DNA from 3 places in the Streptomyces sp. 5K101 genome. Region 3 is predicted to be linked to each of the others. Evidence: riboswitches for the same ligand, from Rfam matches in the RefSeq annotation. Region 3 holds a riboswitch; each other region holds the start of a gene.

Region 1 (6,224 bases), on a different contig from region 3:
ATGCCCATCGTGCCGGTCTTTCCCGACGCAGGTAGAGACGCCGAATTCCCCGAGGGACCCAGCGGCCGGGCCGGCCGCGAGGACCGCGACCGGGGGGCCGCACGGCTCGGTGGCCCCCTGTTCCGCGACGAGAACACGCAGGAGCCCATGCCCAGCCCGCCGTCGGCAGCGCCCCAGCAACCGCAGCCGCCGCAGAAGAAGCGGGCCGGCCGCGATCTGCGGGCGGCCATAGGGGTCGGTGTGGGGCTCGGCGCGGTGATCGTCGCGTCGCTCTTCATCGTCAAGGCCGTCTTCGTCGGCGTGATAGCGGTCGCCGTCGTCGTCGGCCTGTGGGAGCTGACCACCCGCCTCCAGGAGCGCAAGCAGATCAACGTGCCGCTGGTGCCGCTCGCGATCGGCGGCGCGGCCATGGTCGCCGCCGGTTACGTGCGCGGTGCCGAGGGCGCCTGGGTGGCCATGGCGCTGACCGCGCTCGCGGTGCTCGTCTGGCGTATGACCGAGCCGCCCGAGGGCTACCTCAGGGACGTGACGGCGGGTGTGTTCGCCGCGTTCTACGTGCCCTTCCTCGCCACGTTCGTGGCGCTGATGCTCAGCGCGGACGACGGGCCGGAACGGGTGATCACCTTCCTGGTGCTCACGGTCGTCAGCGACACCGGCGCGTACGCGGTCGGCTGGCGATTCGGCAAGCACAAGCTCGCGCCGCGCATCAGCCCCGGAAAGACCCGCGAGGGACTGGTCGGAGCGGTCGCCTTCGCGATGGCGGCGGGCGCGCTGTGCATGCAGTTCCTCGTCGACGACGGCACCTGGTGGCAGGGCCTGCTGATCGGCCTCGCGGTCGCGGCCAGCGCGACGCTGGGCGACCTCGGGGAGTCCATGATCAAGCGGGATCTCGGCATCAAGGACATGGGCACCCTGCTCCCCGGCCACGGCGGCATCATGGACCGGCTGGACTCGCTCCTGCCGACGGCCCCGGTGGTGTGGCTGCTGCTGGTGCTGTTCGTGGGGGCCGGCTGACCCCGCGGGGCGGCACGCGCCGGGACCGTCGGGCAGCGACCGGCTGAACGGCTCCGGCCGGCTCCACCCGCTGTGCGGGGCCGACTGGCCTGCGGTCTTCTTCGTGAGGGCTCGTCGTCCATAGGGCGGCGAGCCCTCCGTCGCATCTCTGCGACACGAAGTCAGCGGGGTAGGCGCGAAGGCGCAGCCTCTCGCTCAGTGCCCTGTCCCTTGACGTCACGTTCTTCGTTTCCGACGCGACGGGCGGCCCTGCCCTCCAAGGGAAGGGCAGGCGTCGGGCGGTTTCAGGAGGTTGTCGGCGTCATGATCCGGCTGAGGATGTCGCTTGCGGTGGACAGCTGCCCTGGGTGCTGACCGTCCTTGTCTTTGCCTTTGTCGTCCTTGCCGATGGTCCCGATCGCCACCTGCTGCGGGGAGTCGCCCACCTGAACGGTGCTGATGACGGCGTTGAGGTTGGTGTTGATCACCGACACGGTGTCGTCACCGGCGTTGGTGACGTAGACGCGGCGACCGTCCGGGGTGATGGCCACGCCGGTGGGCGCGTCGCCGACCGGGATCGTGGTGACGGTTCTGGTGTTCCCTGTACTACTGCGATAACCGACACAAAGACCTCCTGCAGTGCACTTGATGCGGAGCTGACGATCGCTGCAGTGACGCTAAATGCCGGTATCTGCCAGATGGTTGGAGGTCACATGATTGGGGCCGTATGGGCGATTTGAATCCCCCTCTTGGCCACCTGTCGGCAGCATCGGGCACCGGGCTCCGACGCGACGCGTGGCCCTCCAGCGGTGTTCGGACCGGCGGCCTCCATGCCGACCGCCTGGCGGCTATTCGGTCGGCATCGCCCCTTCGGACCCGGCTGCGCTGCGGGCCTGCTCGGCCAGGTCTGGCTTGCTGTGGTCGGGCGCTGGTTCGGCAGGGACCACGCGCGGGGGAGAGGTTCGCCCTGCCGTGGTCGACGGCTCGTGCGGTCGTTCAAGCCGCTCCTTGCCCTGCCGGCCAGCCAGAACGTGTTCCGGCTGGGCCGTCTGCGGGCCGTCCAAGGTTGCCCCACAGCGACCGGCAACGACCGATGACGCCCACCGCCGGCATCGAGGCCCGCGGGTCACCGGACTCCGTCTGCGACACTGGTAGCACCATGCCCAAGCCCGGAGAACTCACTTTCGTCGCGCCCCGCGGAGCCAAGAAGCCCCCGCGGCACCTCGCCGACCTCTCGCCTGCCGAGCGCAAGGACGCCGTCGCCGCGATCGGCGAGAAGCCGTTCCGCGCCAAGCAGCTGTCCCAGCACTACTTCGCGCGGTACGCGCACGACCCCGCGCAGTGGACCGACATCCCCGCTGCCGCGCGCGAGAAGCTCGCCACGGAGCTGCTGCCCGATCTGATGTCGGTCGTGCGGCACATCTCCTGCGACAACGACACCACCCGCAAGACGCTGTGGCGCCTCCACGACGGCACGCTCGTCGAGTCCGTCCTGATGCGCTACCCGGACCGGGTCACGATGTGCATCTCCTCGCAGGCGGGCTGCGGGATGAACTGTCCGTTCTGCGCGACCGGACAGGCCGGTCTCGACCGGAACCTGTCCACCGCCGAGATCGTGCACCAGATCGTCGACGGCATGCGCGCGCTGCGGGACGGAGAGGTCCCCGGCGGCCCGGCCCGGCTGTCCAACATCGTGTTCATGGGCATGGGCGAGCCGCTCGCCAACTACAAGCGGGTCGTCGGTGCCATCCGCCGGCTGACCGACCCCGAGCCCGACGGTCTCGGCCTCTCGCAGCGCGGCATCACCGTCTCCACGGTGGGCCTGGTCCCCGCGATGCTGCGCTTCGCCGACGAGGGCTTCAAGTGCCGCCTCGCCGTCTCCCTGCACGCGCCGGACGACGAGCTGCGCGACACGCTCGTGCCGGTCAACACCCGTTGGAAGGTCCGCGAGGTCCTCGACGCCGCCTGGGAGTACGCGGAGAAGTCCGGCCGCCGGATCTCCGTCGAGTACGCGCTGATCCGCGACATCAACGACCAGGCGTGGCGCGGCGATCTGCTCGGCCGGCTCCTCAAGGGCAAGCGGGTCCATGTCAACCTGATCCCGCTGAACCCCACGCCCGGCTCCAAGTGGACCGCGTCGCGGCCGGAGGACGAGAAGGCGTTCGTGGAGGCCATCGCCGCCCACGGTGTGCCGGTCACGGTCCGGGACACTCGCGGGCAGGAGATCGACGGCGCGTGCGGGCAGCTGGCGGCGCAGGAGAGGTGACCGGGGGCCGTCGGCCGGGTGGCTGATACTGTGCCCTGTGCGTTCGCACAAATGAACAACGAAACATTCCGACAGGGGAGCGCAGCAGCGCTGAGAGTGCGGCAGGGCGTGCGAAGACGCCCAGGGGCCGCAGACCCTCGGACCTGATCCGGGTCATACCGGCGTAGGGAGTCAGCACCATCATGAACAGCCAGCTTCGGCGTGCCGCCGGCGCAGCACTCGCCGCCGCCCTCGGCGTCACCGCCCTCGCGGCCTGCGGCGGCGGGTCCGAGGACTCCGGGTCCGGCACAAGCGGCGGGTCCAAGACCGTCACCCTTGTCAGCCACGACTCCTTCGCGGCGTCCGACGCCGTCCTCAAGGAGTTCACCCGGCAGACCGGGTACACCATCAAGGTCCTCAAGAGCGGGGACGCCGGCGCCGCGCTCAACAAGGAGATCCTCACCAAGGGCTCCCCGCAGGGCGACGTCTTCTTCGGCGTCGACAACACCCTGCTCTCCCGCGCCCTCGACAACGACCTGTTCACGCCCTACGAGGCCCAGGGGCTGGACCAGGTGGCGGACGAGGCGCGGCTCGACGGGGACAAGCACCGTGTCACGCCCGTCGACACCGGCGACATCTGCGTGAACTACGACAAGAAGTACTTCGCCGACGAGAAGCTCGCGCCCCCGAAGACCTTCGCCGACCTCGCGAAGCCCGCGTACAAGAACCTGCTCGTCGTCGAGAACCCGGCGACGTCCTCGCCCGGCCTCGGCTTCCTGCTCGGCAGCGTCGGTGCGTTCGGCGAGTCCGGCTGGCAGGACTACTGGAAGAAGCTCAAGGCCAACGGCGTCAAGGTCGTCGACGGCTGGGAGCAGGCGTACAACGAGGAGTTCTCCGGCTCGGCGGGCGGCAAGAAGGCGGGAGCCGACCGTCCCCTCGTCGTCTCGTACGCCTCCAGCCCGCCGGTCGAGGTCCTCTACGCCGACCCGCAGCCCGCCGAGGCGCCCACGGGTGTCGCGACCGGCACCTGCTTCCGCCAGATCGAGTTCGCCGGGCTGCTCAAGGGTGCGAAGAACGAGGCGGGCGGCAAGGCGCTGCTGGACTTCCTGATCACCAGGACGTTCCAGGAGGGCATGCCGCTCACCATGTTCGTCAACCCCGTGGTCGAGGGCGCGAAGCTGCCCGAGCTGTTCACCGAGCACGGCGTGGTCGTCGACAAGCCCGAGACCGTCGCTCCCGGCACGATCGCCGAGAACCGTGAGCAGTGGGTCCGGTCGTGGTCCTCGCTCGTCCTGAAGTAAGGCAGTTGCTGCGGGGGAACGCGGCACGGTTCGCCCTGATGGCCGGACCCGTCGCGTTCTTCGCCGTCTTCTTCGCCTATCCGGTCACCGCGATCGTCGGCCGCGGCCTGCGCGTCGAGGGCGCCTGGCAGTTCGGGCGGTTCGGTGAGGTCCTCGGACGCCCGGACATCCTGCACGTCCTGTGGTTCACCACCTGGCAGGCGCTCGCCTCCACCGCGCTCACCCTGCTCGTCGCCCTGCCCGGCGCCTACGTGTTCGCCCGGCTCGACTTCCCCGGCAGGCGCCTCCTGCGTGCCGTGGTCACTGTGCCGTTCGTGCTGCCGACGGTCGTCGTCGGCACGGCCTTCCTCGCCCTTTTGGGCCGCGGCGGGCTGCTCGACGAGCTGTGGGGCGTGCGCCTGGACACCACGGTCTGGGCGATCCTGCTCGCGCACGTCTTCTTCAACTACGCCGTGGTCGTCCGCACCGTCGGCGGCCTGTGGTCGCAGCTCGACCCGCGTCAGGAGGAGGCCGCGCGGGTGCTCGGCGCCGGGCGGCTGACGGCCTGGCGGCGGGTGACGCTTCCCGCGCTCGTGCCGTCCGTCGCCGCGGCCGCGCTGATGGTCTTCCTGTTCACCTTCAGCTCCTTCGGCATCGTGCAGATCCTCGGCGGTCCCACCTTCGCCACCCTCGAAGTGGAGATCTACCGGCAGACGGCCGAGATGCTCGACCTGCCGACGGCGGCCGTGCTCACGATGCTGCAGTTCGCCACCGTCTGCGTCGTCCTCGCCGTCCACGCCCGTGTCGTGCGGCGCCGTGAGGGCGCGCTCAGGCTCGTGGACCCGGCCCGTACCGCACATCGTCCGCGCGGAGCTGCCCAGTGGAGCGTGCTCTGCGGGGTGCTGGGCAGCGTCGCCCTGCTGCTGATCGCGCCGCTCGGCGTACTGGTCGAGCGGTCCTTCGACACTCCCCGCGGCTACGGGTTCGACTACTACCGCGCGCTCACCGTGCTCGACGAGACCGGCGGCGCCTTCCTCGTCCCGCCGGTCGACGCCGTGGCCAACTCGCTGGAGTACGCGCTCGTCGCGACCGCCGTCTCGGTACTGGTCGGCGGGCTCGCGGCGGCCGCCCTCACCCTCCGGGCCGGCCGGCTCGTCCGGGGATTCGACGCCCTGCTGATGCTGCCCCTCGGGGTCTCGGCGGTGACCGTCGGCTTCGGCTTCCTGATCGCGCTCGACGAGCCGCCGGTCGACCTGCGCGGCTCGTGGATGCTGGTGCCGCTCGCGCAGGCGCTGGTCGGCGTGCCCTTCGTCGTACGGACGATGCTGCCCGTGCTGCGCGCCGTCGACGTCCGGCTGCGCGAGGCGGCGGCCGTGCTCGGCGCGTCGCCGCTGCGCGCCTGGCGCGAGGTCGATCTGCCGCTGGTGAGCCGGGCGCTGCTGGTGGCGGCGGGATTCGCGTTCGCCGTGTCACTCGGCGAGTTCGGGGCGACCGTCTTCATCGCCCGGCCCGACCAGCCGACGCTGCCCGTCGCCGTCGCCCGGCTGCTGGGCAGGCCCGGAGAGCTCAACTACGGGCAGGCGATGGCCCTCGGCACGATCCTGATGGTGGTGTGCGCCGCCGCGCTGCTCCTCCTCGAACGCCTCCGTACCGACACCACCTCCGAGGAGTTCTGATGGCGCTGCTGGAACTGGAGGGCGTCACCG
Region 2 (6,224 bases), on a different contig from region 3:
CGCTTCGCCGCCACCGAACAGCGCAGCTACCCCGCGGGGAGCGACGGCGGAACCCGCCTCCACCTCACGGTGGACACGACGCACACGGCAGAGCGGGCACAGCCCTGGCTGGAAACCAGTCGGTCCTCCGCGCAGGACCGCACACAGACGGACGAAGTCTGAGGAAAGGACCTCATCCCCAGCACCAGTGGGCAGCAATCATGGCAACACTTCGCGAGCGGAAGAACTATCGCGAAGCGATCATGAAGACCCTGTAGGAGGCCCCAGACGGCAAACGCCTCCTTGGCACAGCTGCGCAACGACCTCCACATGCCTGAGCAGGACCTGGCCGCAGCCTGTGCGTATCTCGCGGGCGACGGGCTCATCACGGTCGGCTGGACACAGGAACCACACCCGCACTGGTCACGCTGACGCACCACGGAATCCGGCTCATGGAGGCCCAAGAGGAGGAACGCGGCTGACACGGCGCCGAGCCTTTCCGATCAAGGAACGTATTATCTGAAGAGTCCCTTATGCCGGATAAGCGGCATAGGCATACCATTGTGCATGGGTCGGCGCACTTCTCACGTGCGACGGCCTGGATGGGCGGCCCCGGTGTGTAAACGCCGGGGCCGTTGCGCACGGTCGACACGACGGTAGTGATCGAGCGGATCCTGGCAGCAAGGCATCGAAGCCCAGCACACGGCTGCCCCGGGCGACCCACTCGTTTGGAGACAGCCGGCGCGGCAGGCGAACGTGAAAGCAGGGCTGGTGACGTGAAAGGGCGCGGCTATGGTGGAGGGCGATCGGCAGCCCGGCAAGGACAGTTTTCGCGAACGCGTCGGTCGGCGCCGGTGACAGTGGCCCAGTCAGAGGTCGCCGCCCGGCCGCGCCACCAGACATTTCCTGCCGCAGCTCGTTCGTGAGAGACGACAGCGTCCCCCGGGTCGCATGCCGAGGGACGCTGAGACGTAAGAAGATCAGTCCGCGATAGGGAGGTAGACGCGGTGGCCGGCCTCCGCGAACTCCTTCGACTTGGCGAGCATGCCCGCTTCAACGTCATCGTCACTGGTCATGGCGAGATCCGGGGCGAACCGCTCTGTGATGCTTCTGCTGATCTTCATCGAGCAGAACTTCGGGCCGCACATCGAGCAGAAGTGCGCGGTCTTCGCCGGCTCGGCGGGCAGCGTCTCGTCGTGGAACTCCCGTGCCGTATCCGGGTCGAGGGCCAGGTTGAACTGGTCCTCCCACCGGAACTCGAAGCGGGCGTCGGACAGCGCGTCGTCCCACTCCTGGGCGCCCGGGTGCCCCTTGGCCAGGTCCGCCGCGTGCGCCGCGATCTTGTACGTGATGACACCGGTCTTCACGTCGTCGCGGTTCGGCAGGCCCAGGTGCTCCTTGGGCGTCACGTAACAGAGCATGGCCGTGCCCCACCATGCGATCATCGCCGCTCCGATGCCGGAGGTGATGTGGTCGTAGGCCGGAGCGATGTCGGTGGTCAGCGGGCCGAGCGTGTAGAACGGCGCCTCCTCGCAGATCTCCTGCTGGAGGTCGATGTTCTCCTTGATCTTGTGCATCGGGACGTGGCCCGGGCCCTCGATCATGGTTTGCACATGGTGCCGCTTGGCGATCGTGTTCAGCTCACCGAGCGTCCTGAGCTCCGCGAACTGCGCCTCGTCGTTGGCGTCCGCGATCGAGCCGGGGCGCAGGCCGTCGCCGAGCGAGTACGTGACGTCGTACGCGGCGAGGATCTCGCACAGCTCCTCGAAGTTCTCGTAGAGGAAGCTCTCCTTGTGGTGCGCCAGGCACCACGCCGCCATGATCGAGCCGCCGCGCGAGACGATCCCGGTCTTGCGGTTCGCGGTGAGCGGCACGTACGCCAGGCGGACGCCGGCGTGGACCGTCATGTAGTCGACGCCCTGCTCGGCCTGCTCGATGACCGTGTCCTTGTAGATCTCCCAGGTCAGCTCCTCGGCTTTGCCGTCGACCTTCTCCAGTGCCTGGTACAGCGGCACCGTGCCGATCGGCACGGGGGAGTTGCGCAGGACCCACTCACGAGTGGTGTGGATGTTGCGGCCGGTGGACAGGTCCATGACCGTGTCGGCGCCCCAGCGGGTCGCCCAGGTCATCTTCTCGACCTCCTCCTCGATGGAGGAGGTGACCGCGGAGTTGCCGATGTTGGCGTTGACCTTCACCAGGAACCGCTTGCCGATGATCATCGGCTCGATCTCCGGGTGGTTGACGTTCGCCGGCAGGACGGCGCGGCCCGCGGCGATCTCCTGGCGCACCACCTCGGGCGCGACGTTCTCGCGAAGGGCGACGTATTCCATCTCCGGCGTGATCTCGCCGCGGCGGGCGTACGCGAGCTGCGTCACCGCCTGGCCGTCCCGGCCCCGGCGGGGCTGACGCGGACGGCCGGGGAAGACGGCGTCGAGGTTGCGCAGGCCCCCGCGCGGAGACGTGTGCTTGATCCCGTCGTCCTCGGGGCGGACCGGGCGGCCCGCGTACTCCTCGGTGTCGCCGCGACCGATGATCCAGTTCTCCCGCAGCGGGGGCAGACCGCGGCGTACGTCCGTCTCGACGTTCGGGTCCGTGTACGGCCCCGACGTGTCGTACAGCGTCACGTCCTTGCCGTTGGTGAGGTGCACCTTGCGGACCGGCACGCGGAGGTCGGGACGCGAGCCCTCGACGTATCCCTTGTGCCAGCCGATGGACTTCCCGGCCTCGTCGTTCTCGTTGGAGGCAGGCGTGCGTGCGTCCGATACGGTCATGAGACCTACTCCCTACGCCGGCATTACCCGGTAACAGGTTCGGCGGTCGGCGCAGCTGTCCCGTACGGATGTACGAAGGTCAGCGCCCTCTCAGCCCGGTGCTCCGAGCTCCCGCGTGTGCAAAGGTGGCACCACGCTAGCGTCATGTCTGGCGCGCTGAACAGAGGGCCCCTCTCGTTCTTGCGATGATCGGTCCGTGACCTCATCGCCGCAGCACCCCGAACAGCAGGGCCACGATCACGGCCACGTGCACAGTCACGGGCCGGCAGCGCCGGTCTCCCGGCACCTCCGCAGGGTCATCGCCGCGGTGTTGATCCCCTTCGCGACGGCCGTTCTGGTCGGCCTCGCCGTGCTGTGGCCGGGCGAGGCGCCCGGCCACGAGCGCTCGGGGGTCGGCTTCGACCGGCAGACCGAGCAGGGCAGGGTCGTGAGCGTCGAGAGGGTCGACTGCAAGGACGTCAACGCGGGCCAGGTCCCGCCGACGGGCGACACGTCGACGCCAGAGGGCCGAGAGGCGGTCGCCGCGCAGCAGGGCGACTGCGGAAAGGCCACCGTCGAGGTCACCACCGGCAAGGACAAGGGCCGCAGGTTCGTCGAGATCGTCCAGCCCGACGCGCCGCGGCAGCTGAAGGAGGGCCAGGGCGTGGTGGTGGCGTACGCGCCGGACGCCCCCCGCGATCTGCAGTACTCGGTGACCGATGTGGACCGCGGATTCCCGATGGCTCTGCTGGCGGGCATCTTCGCCCTGGTGGTGGTCCTGGTCGGGCGTATGCGCGGCGTGATGGCGCTGATCGCGCTCGCCGTCTCGTTCGCCGTGCTGACGCTGTTCATCCTGCCCGCGATCCTGCAGGGGTCGAATCCGCTGCTGGTCGCGGTGGTCGGGGCGAGCGCGATCATGCTGATCGCCCTCTACTCGTGCCACGGCATCACGGCGCGGACGTCGGTCGCCGTGCTGGGCACGCTGATCTCGCTGCTGCTCATCGGCCTGCTCGGCTCGCTGTTCATCGGCTGGGCCAGCCTCAGCGGCAACACCGACGACAACACCGGCCTGATCAAGGGCCTCTACCCGAACATCGACATGAGCGGCCTGCTGCTCGCGGGAGTCATCATCGGCTCGCTCGGCGTGCTCGACGACGTCACGGTGACGCAGACCTCGGCGGTCTGGGAACTGCACCAGGCCGATCCGGGCATGGGGCCGCGCGGCCTCTACCGGTCCGCCATCCGGATCGGCCGCGACCACATCGCCTCGGTCGTCAACACGCTCGTCCTCGCCTACGCGGGCGCGGCCCTGCCGCTGCTGCTGCTCTTCTCGATCGCCCAGTCCAGCGTGGGCACGGTGGCGAACAGCGAGTTGGTGGCGGAGGAGATCGTGCGGACCCTGGTGGGCTCGATCGGCCTCGTCGCCTCGGTGCCGGTGACCACAGCGCTCGCCGCCCTGGTCGTCTCGGCGGACCGTCCCGGCCGAGCGGGCGAGACGACGGCGGCACCCGCGCGGGGCGGCAGGGGGCGGCGCCGCAAGAAGTAGCCGGACGGCGGCTGACCGTTCGTCAGCCGGCGTTCTCCTCGGCCAGGATGCGCCCGAGCTCCTCCTCCAGGCTGACCTCGAGATCGCCCAGCGCGAGCTCCTGGCCGAGCGGCACCAGTTTGTCCGTACGGTCGAGGAAGGCGACGAGCGGCGGCGCGGCGACGCGGAACAGGGCGGAGTCGCTTCCGACGCGCAGGCGGATGTGGACGTCCGACAGCGTCTCGGGCCGGGTCGGCGCCACGTGCACGTCTCCGTCCCCGCTCGGGGCGTTGATCCCGTCGAGCAGCAGTTCCCGGCCGAAGGCCCAGGTCACGGGCGCGTCACCGGGAAGGTGGAAGGTCATCCGCACCGCGTAGGGGTCCGACGTCTCGTAGCGCAGCTCCACGGGCATCCGGAAGGACAGCTCCTCGGAGACGAGAAAACTCATCAGAACCTCGGCCTGGACCGACTCTCGCATCACGTACCTCGCAATAGCTGAAGCAATGAATGAACCGTGCTGACGAAAAGAGGAAGCGGCCAGGAACGATCTCTGCCGGCTCTCTTGGCCTTGTCGACGCCATCGTGCTGGAAGCGGCAGCAGATCACAAGGAGTGATATTTCAGATACTGATAGAGAAGGCGAACAGCGCCAGCAGACTGCCGATCCCGGACCGCATCTGTGCAACTGCCGGGCCAGCCTGGCTTCTTGGTGCACGGGAAGGGAAATGGCCATCGTCGCAGCCGTGTCACCCGCTGTGACCGGAATGGCCGCGCAGACCGTGCCCAGCGCGTACTCCTGGCGTTCGACGACCGGTTCCCTGTGCCCGAGGGAAGCGAGCCGCTCCATGAGGGCGGCCCGGTCGCGCACCGAGTAGGGCGTCACCGGCTGCACGGGGTGGCGGTCGAGGTGGTCGCGGCGGGCGTCCTCGCCGAGCTGGCTGAGCAGGCACTGTCCGATGGCGTGGGCGTGCCCGGTCGCACGGAAGCCGGCCCACTCCTGGACGGCCGGGGCGTACGGCGAGTCCGCGACCGACACGAGCTCGATCTCGCCCTCGCGGTAGACGGCGAAGTAGACGGCGACGCCGATCGCGTCCCGCCAGTGCGTCAGCGAGTCCTCGACGGTGCTGCGACGATTCCGCGCCTGCTCGCTCCCGACCAGCCGGCCGATCGCGTCTCCGAGCGTGAACACGCCCTTGTCCCGGCGGAGGTACTCCTCGTGCGTCAGAGTGCGCAGCAGGTGATAGGCGGTGGGCAGCGGAATGCCGGCCTCACGCGCGAGCTGCTTGGCAGGAGCTCCGCCCTCGTGCGCCGCCGCCGCCTCGAGCAGCCGGAGCGCACGCTGCACCGAGCCGATCAGGGTAGGGACAGCGGCGTTCGTAGCCCCGGCCAAAGGTCACCCCCAGGCGTGGTGACGGGCAGCGCGCCCGCCCGCGGGGGCCGCCCCCGCGCGGCCGCCGCGCCCCCGGACCCCGAACAGCCGACCTGAACGGGCGATCAGCCCCGGGCCGGCACGGTGCGCCGGCCGACCCACACGCGCGCAGAGATTTCCGAGGGGGCGGCAGAGGGCTGCCACTCTAATGGCAGCACTCGGCACGGGGCGGGCTTTGTCCGGCCCGTTCCCCCGGCCGGGCTAACGGACGTCCGGCACTCACCAGTCGTCGCGCGACGAACCGGAGGACGCCTTGAACTTCCGTACGAGGAAGACCAGTCCACCGACCAGTGCGACGAAGAGCAGCACCTTGAAGAGCACGCTGATCACGAAGCCGATGATGCTCGTGATCAGACCGCCGAACACGGCGAGGGCGATGACAGGCACCGCGATCCACTTCACCCACCAGGGCATCCCCGCGAAAATCTTCCGCACGGCCATCGTCCCTACCTCGTTTCTCCGACTGCGTGCATTCGATGCTAGGCGGCGGGGCGCCGTGTCCGGGGAGCCGTGATCCCTTGAAGTCCCCTGAGTGAACCCCT
Region 3 (6,224 bases):
CGGTACGCCCGCCTGCTCGACGATCAGCTGGAAGTTGTGCGGGTTGCGGATGCCGAGGCCGGACCCGATCGGTGAGCCCAGCGGCATGATCGCCGCGCACCCCACGTCCTCCAGCTTCCGCGCCAGCACCGGGTCGTCGTTGGTGTACGGCAGGACCGTGAAACCGTCGTCGACCAGCGTCTCGGCCGCCTCCAGCAGCGCCACGCCGTCCGGCAGCAGTGTGCGCTCGTCCGCGACGACCTCCAGCTTGATCCAGTCCGTGCCCAGCGCCTCCCGCGCGAGCCGTGCCGTCAGGACGGCCTCGCCGGCGGTGAAACAGCCGGCTGTGTTCGGCAGGACCTGGATGCCCAGCGTGGTCAGGACGGACAGAACCGACCCCTGCACGGTCGGGTCGAGACGCCGCATCGCGACCGTGGTGAGTTCCGTGCCGCTCGCGAGCAGCGAGCGCTCCAGGACGTCGAGGCTGGGCGCCCCGCCCGTACCCATGATCAGCCGCGAGGTGAACGCGGTGCCGCCGATGGTGAGACGGTCGTCGGCCATGGCGGTCAGCCTCCCTGCACGGCGGTGAGGATCTCGACCCGGTCGCCGTCGCCGAGCCGGGTGCCCGCCCACTGGCTGCGCGGGACGACGGCCTCGTTGACGGCGGCGGCCACCCCGGAGGGGGCCGTAGTGAGGGCCGCCACCACGGTGTCCAGCGTGGTGCGGTCGGCGAGCTCGCGGGTCTCGCCGTTGACGGAGACGTTCATGCGGGCTGCTCCTGTCGTACGCGTACGGCGGCCGGAAAAAACCGGTGGGGGCTGAACGGACATGCCAGCTCCGGCAGTTGACCGCTGGTGAGCGCGTCGGCGAGCACATCGCCGGTCACGGGCGTGAGCAGCACCCCGTTGCGGTAGTGGCCGGTCGCGAGCAACAGCCCCGGCAGTTCGGTGAATCCCAGCACCGGCGCGTTGTCCGGGGAGCCGGGCCGCAGCCCGGCGCGCGTCTCGGTCAGCGGCAGTTCGGTGATGCCGGGCACCAGCTCGTGCGCGTCCCGCAGCAGTTCGTACACGCCGCCGGCGGTGACGGTCGTGTCCCAGCCCAGTTCCTCGGTGGTCGCGCCGACCACCAGCTCGCCGTTCTGACGCGGCACGAGATACACGTGGCTGCCGCGTACCACCGCGCGCACGGTGCGGGACAGGAACGGCGCGTACGCACCCGGCACCGTCAGCCGCAGGACCTGGCCCTTCACCGGCCGTACGGGAGGCAGCACGTCGTCCGGCACCCCGCCGAGGCGGCCGCTCAGGCTGCCGCCCGCCAGCACCACCTGGCCGGCGGCGACCTCCGTCCCGTCGTCGAGGACCGCGCCCGCGGCGCGGTCGCGCACGATCAGCAGCCGCTCCGCCCAGGCGCGGCGGAAGTCGACCCCGGCACGCTCGCAGGCGACGACCAGCGCCGAGGCGAGCCGTCGCGGATCGACCTGGTGGTCCCCGTCGACCCGCAGACCGCCGCGGACCCCCGGCGCCAGCATGGGCTCCAGGCGGCGGCACTCGCGACCGGTGAGCCACTCCGACTCCAGGCCCGAACGGCGTTGCAGGGCGTGCAGTTCCCGCAGGTGCGCGCGGTCGTCGGCGTCGAGGGCGACGGCGAGGGTGCCGCACGCGCGGTAGCCGACCGACCGCCCGCTCGCCTCCTCCAGTTCGGCGGCGAACGCCGGGTAGCGGCGGGCCGATTCGAGGTTCAGGCCGAGCAGCGTCTGCTCGCCGTAGTGGAGTTCGGTGACGGCGGCCAGCATGCCGGCCGCGACCCGTGCGGCCCCGCCGCCGGGCTCCGGATCGGCGACGGCCACGCGCAGCCCGCGCTGCGCCGCGCGCCAGGCCGTGACCAGGCCGATGATCCCGCCCCCGACGACGAGGACGTCGGGTGCGTCTGGTGTACGAGACATGGGCGTCCAGCCCCTCCCTTCGCCGGCATGACCCGGATCAGGTTCGTACGGTCGGAGGCCGGCCAGCCTCCCTCTCAGCCCGGTGCGTCCGGGCTCCCGCGAGTGCCTTACGGTGGCCACCCTAACCCCACGCCCAGGCGCGCAGTAAGGGAGCCGCCGTCCCCCGGCGCGGGTGCGCAGGAGGGTGGAGGCAGTGGCGACATCGCTCGACGGACTGGTGCTCGCGCCGGTGGCCGACCAGGCCCCGGGCCAGGTCGGCACCCCGTACCCGGTTCCTGTACCACGAGGAGCAAGGGCGGATCTGGGCCGAGTACGCGGGCGGCGACGTGGTGCGCGGCCACCTCGTCGGCACCCGCGAGGGCGACCGGCTGGACTTCCGTTATGTCCAGTTGAAGACCGACGGCGGGACGTCCACCGGCCACTGCCTGTCCACCGTCGTCGAACTGCCAGACGGGCGCGTGCGCCTGGAGGAGACCTGGGAGTGGGAGTCGCAGGAGGGCAGCGGGACCAGCGTCGTCGAGCGGCTGCTGCCTGATGGTTCGTCAGAAGCTTAAGGTGGCCGGGTGAGCGAGCACACGCGGGAACAGGCGGGGGACGTGCGACGGGTCGTCGTGGTCGGCGCGGGCATGGCCGGGGTGCAGACCGCGGTCGCCCTGCGGGAACAGGGCTTCACCGGACCGGTGACCCTCATCGGCGCCGAGCCGCACCAGCCGTACGACCGGCCGCCGCTCTCCAAGGCGATCCTCCTGGGCACGGCGGAGGGCTCCGCGTTCGACATCGACTTCGACGCGCTCGACGTCGACCTGCGGCTCGGCTGCGAGGTGACCGGCGTACGCCCGGGGGCGCACGAGGTGGACACCGCCGCCGGCCCCGTCCCGTACGACGCCCTCGTCCTCGCCACCGGAGCCGAACCCGTCGCCCTGCCCGGAGCCACCGGCGTCCCGGGCGTCCATCTGCTTCGGACGCTCGACGACGCCGAACGGCTCCGGCCCGTGCTCGCGCGCCGGCACGACATCGTCGTCGTCGGGGCGGGCTGGATCGGCGCGGAGTTCGCGACCGCCGCGCGCGAGGCGGGCTGCGCGGTGACCGTCGTCGAGGCGGCCGACCGTCCGCTGGCCGGCTCCCTGCCCGCCGAGGTCGCGGCGCCCATGGCCCGCTGGTACGCCGAGGCGGGCGCCGAGCTGCTCACCGGCGAGCGGGTGGCCGCCGTCGAGCCGGGCACGGTCGTGCTGGCCGGATCGGGGCGCAGGATCGCGGCCGGCGCCGTCGTCGTCGGCATCGGCGCCCGGCCCGCGACCGCCGCCCTCGCCGGCAGCGGCATCGAGCTCGGCCCGGACGGCGCCGTCGTCGCAGACCGGCACCTGCGCACCTCCGCGCCCGACGTGTACGCCGTGGGTGACTGCGCCTCCTACCCCTCGGGCCGCTACGGCACCCGGCTGCTCGTCCACCACTGGGACAACGCGCTGCAGGGGCCGCGCACGGTCGCGGCGAACATCCTCGGGGCCGCCCCGGAGCCGCAGGTGTACGACCCGGTGCCGTACTTCTGGTCGGAGCAGTTCGGCCGTTTCGTGCAGTACGCGGGCCACCATCCGGCGGGCGACACGCTGCTGTGGCGGGGCGACCCGGCCGCAGGCGCCGGCTGGTCGGTGCTGTGGCTGCGCGAGGGCCGGCTGGTCGCGCTGCTCGCCGTCGACCGGCCGCGTGACCTGGCCCAGGGCCGCAGGCTCATCGCGTCCGGCGCGCGACTGGACCCGGGCCGGGCCGCCGACCCGTCCGTCCCCCTGAAGGGGGCGACCGCGTAGGCGTCGGCTACCGGCTGTCAGTCGCAGATGGCAGGCTTGTTCCTGTGACCGAGATTGACGCAAAGATCGATGCTCTCGTCCCCGCCTGGCTTCACCTGCCCGACATCGCGGAAATGCTCGATGTCGAGGTGACGCGCGTGCGGCAGCTGGTCAAGGAGGGCCAGCTGATCGCCGTCCGCCGTGGTGAGAACAGGACACTGCAGGTGCCTGCCGCCTTCATCGACGGCACCAAGGTGGTCAAGGGCCTCTCCGGGACCCTGACGCTCCTGCGGGACGACGGCTTCACCGACGAAGAGATGCTGGAGTGGCTGTTCACTCCGGACCCGACCCTGCCGGGGACCCCGGCGCAGGCGCTGAGCGAGAATCGCGGCACGGAGGTGAAGCGCCGGGCGCAGGCGCTCGCCGTCTGACGCCGTCGTCCCATCGGAGCGCGTGGTGCGGGCGGGAGCCGCACGGCCCCGGCCCGCACCCGCGCGCCGCTCATCACCCATCCTGCGGGGGGAAGCACCATGTCCACGGCTCGCGAACTGCTCGGCGACGCCCGCCTGTATCTCTGCACCGACGCCCGGAAGCGCCAGGGCGACCTGGCGGCGTTCCTGGACGCCGTGCTCGCCGGCGGCGTCGACGTCGTCCAGCTGCGCGACAAGGGCATGGAGGCGGGCGAGGAGCTGGAACACCTGCAGGTCTTCGCCGACGCCTGCCGGCGGCACGGCAAGCTCCTCGCGGTCAACGACCGGGCGGACGTGGCCCACGCCATCGGCTCGGACGTGCTGCACCTGGGCCAGGGCGACCTGCCCGTCCCCGCCGCGCGGGCCATCCTCGGCGACCAGGTGCTCATCGGCCGCTCGACGCACGCCGAGGCAGAGGTGGACGCGGCCGCCGCCGAGCCGGGCGTCGACTACTTCTGCACCGGTCCCTGCTGGCCCACCCCCACCAAGCCCGGCCGCTTCGCCCCGGGCCTCGGCCTCGTGCGCTACGCGGCCTCGCTGGGGAGCGAGCGGCCCTGGTTCGCGATCGGCGGCATCGACGCGTCCAACCTGGACGAGGTGCTGGACGCGGGGGCCCGCAGGGTCGTCGTCGTACGCGCGATCACGGAGGCCGACGATCCGGCCGCGGCGGCCGCCGATCTGGCGAAGCGGATCAGGGAGCGCAGCGCCTGATCGGCGGGAGGACCCCGGCAGCCGGAGACCGCCGGCGTCGCCGAGTCGTCTCACGAGTGTCCAGAGTATGGACACGAGGCGGACAAAAGGCGACAAAATCCCCTGATCTGGTTGGGTGATCCGTCCCGCCTGGCTAACCTGCCCGTATGGCCCTCGGCACTGCTTCCACCAGGACGGATCGCGCACGCACCGTGCGCGACATGCTCGCGACAGGCGAGACGACGTACTCCTTCGAGTTCTTCTCGCCCAAGACGGACAAGGGCGAGAAGAACCTCTGGAACGCGCTGCGCAGGGTCGAGGCCGTCGCGCCCGACTTCGTCTCCGTCACCTACGGTGCCGGCGGCTCCACCCGCGCCGGCACCGTGAAGGCCACGCAGAAGATCGCCGCCGACTCCACGCTCACCCCCGTCGCCCACCTCACCGCCGTCGGCCACTCCGTCGCCGAACTGCGCAACATGATCGGCCAGTTCGCCGACGCGGGCATCCGCAACATCCTCGCGCTGCGCGGCGACCCGCCCGGCGACCCGATGGGGGAGTGGGGCAAGCACCCCGAGGGCGTGACGTACGCCGCCGAGCTGGTCCGGCTCATCAAGGAGTCCGGCGACTTCTGCGTCGGCGTCGCGGCCTTCCCCGAGATGCACCCGCGTTCCACCGACTGGGACACGGACATCCGGCACTTCGTGGACAAGTGCCGTGCGGGCGCCGACTACGCCATCACGCAGATGTTCTTCGAGCCCGAAAACTATTTCCGGCTCCGCGAACGCCTCGCCGCGGCCGGCTGCGAGACCCCGATCATCCCCGAGGTCATGCCCGTGACCAGCGTGAAGCAGCTGGAGCGGCTTCCGCAGCTGAGCACCGCCGCCTTCCCCGAATCACTCCGGGACCGGATCCTCTCGGTCAAGGACGATCCGGCCGCTGTACGCTCCATTGGCATCGAGTTCGCGACGGAGTTCTGCGCACGGCTGCTGTCCGAAGGTGTCCCGGGACTGCACTTCATCACGCTCAACAACTCCATGGCGACGCTCGAGATCCACGAGAATCTCGGACTGCACCAGCAGTCCTGACCGGCCACACCCGCCACAACCCCGGGCGGCGGCCGCAGGAGAGGGGCGGGCATGGGCTGGACGGTCCTCTACATCGCGTTCGGCATCGTCGCGTTGTGGCTGCTCGGTGAGGTGCTGCTGCAGTACAAGGCACGACTGCGCTGGCGCGTTCTTGCCTTCGCGGGGTTCCTCGGCGTTGTCGTGGGCGTGCTGCTGACCTCCGTCGTGGTGATCGCGCTCGGTGCGGCCGCCTTCGCGGTCGGACAGACGTTTGTGACGCTCTCCTTCCGGCGCGGCT

Evidence for each region. A riboswitch is a leader RNA that binds a small molecule or an ion and turns the genes downstream of it on or off. The one in region 3 is predicted to bind thiamine pyrophosphate.
Region 1: another riboswitch for thiamine pyrophosphate. It lies ahead of ACLB9X_RS21745 (thiamine ABC transporter substrate binding subunit); the one in region 3 lies ahead of thiO (glycine oxidase ThiO).
Region 2: another riboswitch for thiamine pyrophosphate. It lies ahead of thiC (phosphomethylpyrimidine synthase ThiC); the one in region 3 lies ahead of thiO (glycine oxidase ThiO).

The regions. Positions count from the first base shown of each region.
Region 1 is NZ_JBKFFO010000011.1:98,604-104,827, reverse strand. It holds gene ACLB9X_RS21760 (phosphatidate cytidylyltransferase) at 1-1,014, shown strand, start outside; gene ACLB9X_RS21755 (hypothetical protein) at 1,299-1,544, opposite strand; gene rlmN (23S rRNA (adenine(2503)-C(2))-methyltransferase RlmN) at 2,153-3,259, shown strand; TPP riboswitch at 3,323-3,446, shown strand; gene ACLB9X_RS21745 (thiamine ABC transporter substrate binding subunit) at 3,442-4,539, shown strand; gene ACLB9X_RS21740 (ABC transporter permease) at 4,578-6,194, shown strand; gene ACLB9X_RS21735 (ABC transporter ATP-binding protein) at 6,194-6,224, shown strand, end outside.
Region 2 is NZ_JBKFFO010000005.1:434,703-440,926, reverse strand. It holds gene ACLB9X_RS12980 (hypothetical protein) at 1-162, shown strand, start outside; gene thiC (phosphomethylpyrimidine synthase ThiC) at 960-2,750, opposite strand; TPP riboswitch at 2,743-2,875, opposite strand; gene ACLB9X_RS12970 (YibE/F family protein) at 2,947-4,275, shown strand; gene ACLB9X_RS12965 (SsgA family sporulation/cell division regulator) at 4,298-4,732, opposite strand; partial or broken gene ACLB9X_RS12960 (IclR family transcriptional regulator) at 4,874-5,643, opposite strand; gene ACLB9X_RS12955 (DUF5326 family protein) at 5,902-6,117, opposite strand.
Region 3 is NZ_JBKFFO010000001.1:338,481-344,704, reverse strand. It holds gene ACLB9X_RS01525 (thiazole synthase) at 1-540, opposite strand, end outside; gene thiS (sulfur carrier protein ThiS) at 546-746, opposite strand; gene thiO (glycine oxidase ThiO) at 743-1,921, opposite strand; TPP riboswitch at 1,919-2,031, opposite strand; partial or broken gene ACLB9X_RS01510 (hypothetical protein) at 2,115-2,475, shown strand; gene ACLB9X_RS01505 (NAD(P)/FAD-dependent oxidoreductase) at 2,485-3,723, shown strand; gene ACLB9X_RS01500 (Rv2175c family DNA-binding protein) at 3,768-4,133, shown strand; gene thiE (thiamine phosphate synthase) at 4,233-4,883, shown strand; gene metF (methylenetetrahydrofolate reductase [NAD(P)H]) at 5,030-5,947, shown strand; gene ACLB9X_RS01485 (hypothetical protein) at 5,999-6,224, shown strand, end outside.